3 regions of the Microbulbifer sp. ABF4_107 genome follow, and region 2 is predicted to be linked to each of the others. Evidence: predicted binding sites of a transcription regulator. Region 2 holds the regulator's gene; each other region holds the start of a gene.
What was found. Region 2 encodes PhoB, which activates phosphate uptake and scavenging genes when phosphate is short. Its sites were predicted from a motif close to TGTCATAAANNTGTAACA; they were not measured.

Region 1 (3,278 bases), 1.2 Mb from region 2:
TAACGCCTGTGGAGGTTGCGGTGCTCATGGCGATAAATATAGTTGCTCGCCGGTTACACCGCATTGATACCGGTGGATCAATTGATCCAGACTTCTACCCGACTGTTTTTCACCGGACCCTGCTCGCTGTCGCCAGTCAGTGGTGCGAAGGCGCCAACCGCCATGATCTGGCTGTCTCCCATCTGGTGATCCCGCAGCAGTGCGCCCTGTACCTTGAGTGCGCGGAAGCGGGAAATCAGGTCGGAGATGTTCTGATTGGATTTGCGATCTGAGAAGCCAACCAGGGTCAGCGATAATTCGCGGTTTTCATTTTCCGCCATAAAGTCCTGTAACCGGTGCAGGTCGCGCAGGGCGCGGTTGTCCAGCTCGGTACTGCCATCGGCAAATCGGAAGGAGATGCTGAGACGCGACCCGTTCTCCATCAATTTGCGGTAGCTCTCTGGCGCGTTAGCGTATGGCGCCATCTGCAGGGACACGGGGGTCAGGTTGATAAAGCCGATCTGCTCGACGATTTGCTGCCCGGCGTGGGACTCCGCAAAGTGCAGAAAGGCATCTACCTGTGGGTTGTAGCGCCCGGGATTGCGGTAGAGGTACAGGCGACGGGTGAGGGGGAAGTCTTCCGTGGCAATAATGCCTCTGTCTGGAACCACCGCGGCCAGTTCCCCCGATTTGATCGCGACCTTGTGCATGCCTTCAGAGTCGGCAAACGGGAGATAGCCGATTGCCGCGCGATCCCGCTGTACCAGTGCGCGGGTTTCGTGGTTGCCGGAAACCTCGTATACAAATCCTTTGGCCGGGCGGCTGCCGCCAAAGACTTCCCCGTCAAAGGTAGCCCGGGTGCCAGACTCGATATCCCGGTGCAGCGGGCGTATCGGAAGGTCCGGTCCCCCCAGTTGTTGCCAGTTGCGGATCTCTCCGCTGTAAATCTGCGCCAGCTGCGCCAGGCTCAAGCGGTTAATGGGGTTGTCTTTGTGGACGGTAATCACCAGGGCGTCGAGGCCGATCACATGCTCCGCCTGTGGACCTGTGAAGTCGCCGAAACGCGCCAGCATATCTACCTCTTTGGGTTTGATGCGGCGAGATGCCATGCCGATATCGGCGGTGTCGCCGTTCAAAGCCTTGAAGCCGGTGCTGGAGCCCAGGGCGATGATGGGCACAACTACAGGCTCACCCTGCAGGCGTGCGTGAATCCAGTGTTTCTCGCCTTCCGAGCGTTGACTGACCTCACTGGCGCCCCGGGATTCCAGATATCGCTTTACCAGTGCGGGCGCCAGATCTGCGCCTACGGTGTTGGAGCCAGTCAGGCGGAACAGCACGCGATCACGGTCTGCGCCAGCGGCCTGGCCACTAGCGATGAGGCCCGCAGCCAGAGTCAGTTGCAGCAATAGCGCCACAACCCATCTTGCGCCGATTATTCCTGAATTCGATCCCCTGCCCGCGTTTACGCGTTTCATCCTGCCCCCTATCACTTCTGAATACTGTTCCGAGTGCCCGTCCGGTTGCTGTTTGTTGATCGTTGTATTGCATCCAGTCCGTCGCGGGCGCGCGCTTTATCGCAGAAAAGTGTGACGGGTTTATTGCAATCGGGTTGAACTGGTCGGCGAGTGGCGAGGAGGTTCTCTGGATTGGACTGCCGACACTGCGAAAAAATGGCTGGGTGATTTTTGAGCTCGAGCGTCCGGGAGGGCTGGCTCTGAGGGGCTTTGTCGGCGTTTTTTTCACCAAACGGCACGTAAAATCAGCATATAATGGGAGAAACCTTCAGGTTTTTTTTTAAAAAAGGCATGACAACGCTGTCATTTGTCTTGTAGTATTTCTCACATATTGGCAGAGGCGTCAGCGACGCCCAGCCGGATTTCTCTGGGGCGCAGCGAATGCGGTGGGGAATCCGGCAAGGACACATAACAATAGAAAATCTTAGGGGCCGGTTAGATGGTTGCTTTGAGAGACAGCAGGGACATTCTTTTCATTGGCGTCGATGGCGGTGGCAGTAAATGCCGCGCCTCTATATTCGACACCAGCAATCGCCTGTTGGGTACCGGTGTCTCCGGGCCCGCGAACCCCCTTCACGGTTATGCACAAACCATTGATTCCATCGTGCGCTCTGCCGCACTGGCGGTGGCGGACGCTGGTCTGCCCGCGGAAACTCTGGGTGAGCTGGTGGCTGGTGTGGGGCTGGCCGGGGTCAATATGCCCCGTCTTTATAACGAGATGAATGCCTGGGCGCACCCGTTCAAACAGATGTTCCTCACCACCGATCAGCACTCCGCCTGTCTGGGTGCGCACCGCGGTGGTGACGGCGCGGTGATCATTGCCGGCACCGGATCCGTGGGTTACTCCTGGGTCAATGGCCGCAGCGAGATTGTCGGCGGCCACGGTTTCCCCCACGGCGACAAAGGCAGTGGTGCCTGGCTGGGTATGGAAGCGGTGAAATATCTGTTAATGGCGATGGAAGGTCTGGCGGAGGATTCAGCGCTGAAAGGCGAGCTGCAATCTGCGCTGGGGACCGACGATCCCTACGATGTTATTGAAATGATGGCGGGCAAGCCCTCCAGTCAGTACGCCAAGCTGGCGGTGCCTTTGGTGGAGTGCGCCGAGGCGAACTGTCCTATTGCTGCGTCGATCATGCGCGATGGTGCTGCTTATATCAGCGATCTCGCAGACAAGTTGATGGAAGGCAAGCCGCCGCGCCTGGCCATGATTGGCGGCCTGGCGCCGCGCCTCAAGCCCTGGCTCAAGCCCCATGTGGCGGAGCGGGTTTCCGACCCGCTGGATCCGCCAGAGCTGGGTTGCGCCTACTTCGCCCAGCACTCCCTTGCGGCACTGGGTGACAGTGAGTCCAAAGCGCGGGAAGAGGCGGATGCCAAGGCGCTGTTTGGATAAGCTCTTTGGATAAGAGCGTCGAATCGTTAGAACACACAGGTTGTCGGAAGACGACGATAGAAAAAGTTACGGATAGATTTTATGAGCGCAGTGACCTCAGGTGAGGCCAATAAGGTGGATGCATCTATGGCGATGACAGTAATGGAAACCGAGGCCCGTGAAGCCCCGAGCCGAGTTGCCGAACAATTGCAGAACAACGCGCCGATCATGGAGGCGCTGGGCGAGCGCCTGCGCAGCAAGCCGCCGCGCTTTGTAATGATCGTTGGTCGCGGATCTTCCGACCACGCTGGCGTATTTGCCAAATACCTGATTGAAATTGAAACCGGCACTCCGACCTTTGCCGCAGCGCCGTCCGTCTCCAGCGTCTATGGCAAAAAACTGAAGCTCGAAGACGC
Region 2 (3,278 bases):
TGGCTGCACGACAAACCCCTGCTGGTTGCAGAGACCTTCCTCAGCGGGTTCAATCCCCACAAACCGCCAATGATCTGAAGAGACAGGAAGAATACGGGAACTGCCATGCAAGCCATTCGCCAACAAGTCCAGCAGCGCTTCGCGCAGCACTGGCCCAGTATCCAGCCCTATTGGCAACTGGCCCGGCTGGACAGGCCCATCGGCTCGCTGCTGTTGCTCTGGCCCACCTGGGCCGCGCTGTGGATTGCCGCAAAGGGCTGGCCGGGGCTGCACCTGTTTGTAGTGTTTACCCTGGGTGTGATTCTCACCCGCGCCGCCGGCTGTGCCATCAACGACTTCGCCGACCGCAACATCGACGGCCACGTAAAGCGCACCAACCAGCGCCCCCTCGCCACCGGCGCCGCCACCCCGAAAGGCGCACTGATGCTGTTCGCCGGCCTGATGCTGCTGGCATTTTTACTGGTGCTCACCACCAACAAGCTGACCATTCTGCTGTCGCTGCCGGCGCTGGCGCTGGCCTTCTGTTATCCCTTTGCCAAACGCTACACCCATCTGCCCCAGGTGGTGCTGGGTGCGGCGTTCAGTATGGGAATCCCCATGGCATTTGCCGCGGTCACCGATGAGGTACCGGCGGTGGCCTGGGTGCTGTTTACCGCCAACCTGCTGTGGACCGTGGCCTACGATACCTTTTATGCCATGGTGGACCGGGACGACGACCTGAAGATCGGGGTGAAGTCCACTGCCATCCTGTTCGGCGACATGGACCGGGTGATGACCGGCTGCCTGCAGGGCATGGTGATCCTGGCTCTGTTGATGCTGGGAGGGCGCGCGGATATGGGCCCCCTGTATTACGGCGGTGTTGCGGTAGCTGCCGGGCTGTTTTGCTACCAGCAGTGGCTGATTCGCGCACGGCAACGAGAAGCCTGCTTCAGGGCATTCCTGAACAATAATTGGGTGGGTATGGCGCTGTTTGCAGGCATATTTTCCCACTACCTGTGGAATTAAGCGCAGACACCGACCCGCAAGCCGCGCTTCCCGTACGGCTGTCATATTTTTGTCACTAAAGTGACGTTAAATGGCCACTCTAGAATAGTCAGTTAAATGACAATCACTTCAGTTAGGGTATGGCAGGCAGATGCACAGCAAGACGATCCTCATAGTCGACGACGAAGCCCCGGTGCGGGATATGTTACGGGTAGCACTGGAGATGGCGGATTACCGTTGTCTTGAGGCGGAAAATGCCCAGGCGGCCCACGCGCTGGTCATTGATGAGAAACCGGATCTGATTCTGCTGGACTGGATGCTGCCGGATGTTTCCGGGGTTGAGTTGGCCCGTCGCCTGAAGCGGGATGAGCTGACTTCTTCTCTGCCGATCATCATGCTCACTGCCAAGGGTGAGGAAGATCACAAGATCAAGGGTCTGGAGACCGGTGCGGACGATTACATTACCAAGCCGTTTTCACCGCGCGAGCTGGTTGCACGCCTGAAGGCGGTGTTGCGCCGCGCGGGCCCGAGCACGCCGGAGGAGCCGCTGACGGCGGGTGGCCTGGTGCTGGATCCGATCAGCCACCGGGTGACGATCAATGGCAATCCGGTGGATATGGGTCCAACCGAGTTCCGCCTGCTGACGTTTTTCCTGAGCCATCAGGAGCGCGCTTATACCCGCACCCAGTTGCTGGACCATGTGTGGGGTGGCAACGTGTATGTGGAAGAGCGCACCGTGGATGTTCACATCCGTCGCCTGCGCAAGGCCCTGACGGTGGATGGCCACGAGCGCTACATCCAGACCGTGCGCGGCACCGGCTACCGCTTTTCTGTACAGACCGCGGAAAGGGTGTAACCTACACCCAAGAATTGTAGAGGGCTCCGTAGCGAGTCCTGTGGCGGCCGAGCACCAGGTAAAAGTTTTTGAAAAAATTGTCGGGAACAATTTTCAGCAGCTTTAGCTGCCCGTAGGGCTGAGCACACGGATGTGCTCAGCTAAACCGCTGTGAATACTTCCCTGTACGCTGCGTCGGCGACATCCCTGTCGCCGACGCTTTCAAAAACGCCTACCCGGCACTCGACCTTCGCTTAGAACCTCGGTAGTTTTTCCTATTACCGGGTTTACCTACCTGAAACAAGATGGCCAAACCATCATGCTCGATCGCAGTATTGGCGAGTTTTCCCGCTTTATCATTATCGCCCTCGGCACCACCATTCTCGGTTTTGCCAGCGGCCACTGGTGGCTGGCGCTGTGCGCTGGTCTTGCCGCCTATGTTTTCTGGTTGCTGTGGCAACAAAATCAATTTGACCGCTGGCTCGCCAACGGCCGCCGCGGCCCGGCGCCGACGAATTTTGGTGTGTGGGGGGATATCACCGACGATTTCTACCGCATGCAGCGCCGCCACCGCAAAGAGAAGCAGAAGCTCCACGCGATGCTGCGGCGGGTGCAGGACAGTACCAGTGCATTGCGCGAGGGTATTGTGGCGCTGGAGGACGATGGCAATCTGGCGTGGTGGAACCCTGCCGCCGGGCAAATGTTGCGTTTACAGCCGGACGATGCGGGCCAGCCGTTGGTCAACTTTGTGCGCGACCCGCGTTTTGTCGAGCATATGTACGAGCGAATGAGCGGCGGCAAGCGGGCGAATCAGCAGCCGATTACGCTGCCGGCGCCGGGGGATGATTCGCGGATTCTGCAGGTGGAAGTTACGCGCTTCGGTCAGGATGAAGCGCTGGTGATTGTGCGGGATATTACCCGGCTGCATAACCTGGAGCAGATGCGGCGGGATTTTGTGGCGAATGTTTCTCACGAGCTGCGCACACCGCTGACGGTGATCGCGGGTTACCTGGAGACGCTGCAGATGAGTGGCCAGGCGCCGCGCAATTGGGACAGGCCCCTGGGGCAGATGAGTGAGCAGACGGTGCGTATGACCGGTCTGGTAAACGATCTGCTGTTGCTGGCGCGGCTGGAGACATCCGAGCGCGACAGTGGGCGCGACCGGGTGTCGGTGCGCGAGCTGATGGAACGGGTGGCTGGCGAAGCCCGCTCACTGAGCGGTGAGCGGCATGAGATTTCTGTGGCCTGCGATGAGGACTGCACGATTACCGGGGACGCCGGTGAGCTGCACAGCGCCTTTGCCAACCTGGCGTTTAATGCGGTGAAGTACAGCCCGGATGGCGGACCGATTGAACTGCGCTGGCGCATGGATGCCAGCGGTGGGCATTTTTCGGTGAAGGATTCCGGTATCGGTATCGACCCGGTGCATATTCCGCGTCTGACGGAGCGCTTTTACCGG
Region 3 (3,278 bases), 1.8 Mb from region 2:
ATACAGAGGGTTACCACCCCACCGGATACCAGACACCCCGGCCACACGTCCCAGCACACCGCCCAATAGAAAGAAGCAAACCGCCACCATCCCCACATGCAGCCCAGAAATCGCCAATAAATGCGCGGTGCCGGTGTTTTGTAGAAGGTTTCTGGTCCGATCATTGATTCCCGTGCGATCCCCTAGCAACAGCGCGCGCAATAGTGACTCCTGCTGATATCGCTGCGTCCCGCTCACGTCCTGCGCGAGCTGACCACGGATCTCTTCCCGCATTCGATCAATCCCCGTCCCGCGGGCGAGAAACTGCGGCTGCAAGTCGCGATCGCGCACATAACCCGTCGCAAACACCCCCTGCTCCAGCAGCCAAGCCTCGTAGTCGAAGGTGTGCGGATTAACGCTGCCGCGGGGCTCCTTCACCCGCACGCGCATCTGCCAACTGCTTCCGGCCTCAAGGCGCGCGGCATCCGCGGGCGCCACCCGGTACCAGCCGAGCTGCAGCTTGCGGTCGAGAAAGCGGTGATCTTCTGCATCGACGACGCGTGCGCGAAAGCGGGCATCCAGGTAACCGCGAGTTGCGCTTGAAGGTGTGCCAAAAAAGGAAACCGCCGGTGCACTTTGCGGCAGGGAAACCACTTGTATCACCAGTGTATGGTCAGAGCCGTGCAGGTCTCCGGGCAGGCGCTGCTCCAGAGACTGGTGATTCGCCCAAAGCCCCCAACAGGTCCCAACCAGAAATGGCAGAAAGACTCTGGTTAACAGCGAAGCTGGCAGGCCCGAATCCCGACGCATAGCACCGCTAACTATCGCCACCACGCCCAATGCCAGAAGACCAAGCAAAATGGCACCGACCAATTCACGGGAACCCGGCAAAACGGGCCAGAACGCAACCTGGCCGATACCTGCCCCACAGGCCCCGAGACCCACCACGAGATTTGGTCGAACGTCCAATGTTATCTCTACCCCTTTAAGGCCCGTCCTTATTGAGCCCGCCCCTTTTAAGGCTTTCCCTGAGGAATTTCGCTACTTCAGGCCAACGTTAACTGACACACCTGTCAGACCGCACACGGATCCGTAACAATTTATTCATTTTATTTTCATCTTTCACATGTTTGTAACAATTCCGCAGCAAACTGCGCGCAACTCAAGAACACACAGCGTTCCTTCTTTTACAAACATTACGAGAGCCCCCCATGAAAAAGACCGCCATGTCGCTCGCGCTGGTTGCCGTACTTCCCTCTTTCGCCAACGCAGAAATTTTTGACTTCTACGGTAAGGCCAACGCCTCCTTCCAGTCCAACGACGAAGGTGACGGTGCAGCGACCGATGTGAAAAGTAATGCCTCCCGCCTGGGTGTAAAAGGCGAGCTGCCCCTTGATAGCGGAATCAAGGGCATCTACAAAATGGAATACCAGGTCAACATGGATGGCGAAGGTGACACCTTCACCCAGCGCAATATCTTTGCCGGCCTCGAAGGTGGCTTTGGCCAGGTAATCGGCGGCAAGTTCGATACTCCGCTCAAAATCGCACAAAAGAAAGTGGATCTGTTCAACGACCTTGAGGGTGACATCAAAAGCCTGATCACCAAAAGCGACAACCGCGAATCCAACAACCTGCAGTACACCACTCCGTCATTCGGTGGTTTCCATGTTGCCGCAGCTTACGTCAGCAATAAAGACGCAGAAATTCTCGATGACGACGGCGAACTGATCGACACGCGCGACAATGGTACTTCCGTTGCATTTGCTTACGATAACAACGGTGTTTACCTGGCCTACGCCTACGATATGGACGTAGAGGCCAACGACTGGAACGTGTCGCGTCTTGTCGCGCAATACAATTTCGGCAACCTGCAGGTTGGCGGACTGTACGAAGAACAGGAAAAAGCAGACAGCAGCAAACAGGACGGCTGGATGACTTCCGTAGCGTACAAGATCAACAACTGGACTGCGAAAGCGCAATACGGCCAGTCTGACATCGTAAAAACCGATGGAGAAACTTTCAGCCTAGGCCTGGACTACAAGCTGTCCAAAGCGGCCAAGGTGTTTACCTTCTACACCGATGAAACCGCTGCAGACAGTTACGCACGTAGCTACGTTGGCGTAGGTACTGAATTCAAGTTCTGAGGCAGAACGGTTTTCAGCACTCCGCGAGACCCCATACGGTCTCCATTCGAAAGGGGCGCCACCTACGGGTCGCGCCCCCTTCTCATTTACTGGCGCACGGAAAAAAGAAAACTGCGTCAGACGCGGCGCATCAGTGGCGCAAGCCATGTCGAGGCCCCGGCATAATCAGCCAGCTGTGCTAGGATCGGAGATTCTGAAAATAAAAAGGTCTCCTACCGTCATGCATCGCACAAAAATCGCACTGATTTTCGCATCCGCACTTCTGGTAGCCTGCAGCAAGGGCGCCGATCCTGAATCCCCACAGACATCCGCCACCAGCGAAGCGTCTCCGGAGGCTGCACAACAAGCCAGTTTACCCGCCGGCATTTCCCTGGTTGAGACCTTTGATGGCGAAGGTGCTGAGATCGCCATCCCCTACAGCAAATACAAACTCGACAACGGTCTCACCGTCGTCCTGCACGAAGACAACTCCGACCCGCTGGTGCACGTGGATGTGACCTACCACGTAGGCTCCAACCGAGAAGATCCGGGTCGATCCGGCTTTGCCCACTTCTTTGAACACATGATGTTCCAGGGCTCTGTCAATGTGGCGGACGAGGAACACTTCCGCATCATCACCGAAGCCGGTGGCAGCATGAACGGCACCACCAACACCGACCGCACCAACTACTACCAGACGGTACCGGCCAACCAGTTGGAAACCGTGCTGTGGCTGGAATCGGATCGTATGGGGGTGTTCCTTGATGCGGTCACTCAGGAAAAGTTTGAAGTGCAGCGCGCAACGGTCAAGAACGAACGAGGCCAGCGCGTCGATAACCGCCCCTACGGCCGCGCCCTGGAAACCATGTACGCCGCCACCTACCCGGATGGCCACCCCTATTCCTGGCCGGTAATCGGCTGGATGGAGGATCTCGACCGCGCCGACCTGAACGACCTGAAACGCTTCTTCCTGCGCTGGTACGGCCCAAACAACGCCGTGCTCACCATCGGTGGCGACGTCGACAAAGCCAAAACCCTGGAATGGGTGGCCAAATACTTCGGCCCGATCCCCGCGGGCCCCGAAGTCGAAAACCTGCCCAAGCAACCCGCCAAACTGGACGCGGACCGTTACGTTACCCTGGAAGACAATATCCACCTGCCGGCTCTGGCAATGAT

Region 1: the regulator PhoB is predicted to act here: its motif matches at 1,565-1,582, upstream of ACYX4K_RS10620 (substrate-binding domain-containing protein).
Region 3: the regulator PhoB is predicted to act here: its motif matches at 1,100-1,117, upstream of ACYX4K_RS05660 (porin).

Annotation. Positions count from the first base shown of each region.
Region 1 covers NZ_CM149983.1:2,562,310-2,565,587, reverse strand. Annotated here, with positions in the region: gene ACYX4K_RS10625 (DUF6279 family lipoprotein) at 1-28, opposite strand, end outside; gene ACYX4K_RS10620 (substrate-binding domain-containing protein) at 78-1,394, opposite strand; gene nagK (N-acetylglucosamine kinase) at 1,933-2,883, shown strand; gene nagB-II (glucosamine-6-phosphate deaminase NagB-II) at 2,965-3,278, shown strand, end outside.
Region 2 covers NZ_CM149983.1:3,775,882-3,779,159, reverse strand. Annotated here, with positions in the region: gene ACYX4K_RS15495 (chorismate--pyruvate lyase family protein) at 1-78, shown strand, start outside; gene ubiA (4-hydroxybenzoate octaprenyltransferase) at 106-1,005, shown strand; gene phoB (phosphate regulon transcriptional regulator PhoB) at 1,136-1,840, shown strand; gene phoR (phosphate regulon sensor histidine kinase PhoR) at 2,139-3,278, shown strand, end outside.
Region 3 covers NZ_CM149983.1:1,381,550-1,384,827, reverse strand. Annotated here, with positions in the region: gene ACYX4K_RS05665 (DNA internalization-related competence protein ComEC/Rec2) at 1-948, opposite strand, end outside; gene ACYX4K_RS05660 (porin) at 1,191-2,123, shown strand; gene ACYX4K_RS05655 (M16 family metallopeptidase) at 2,344-3,278, shown strand, end outside.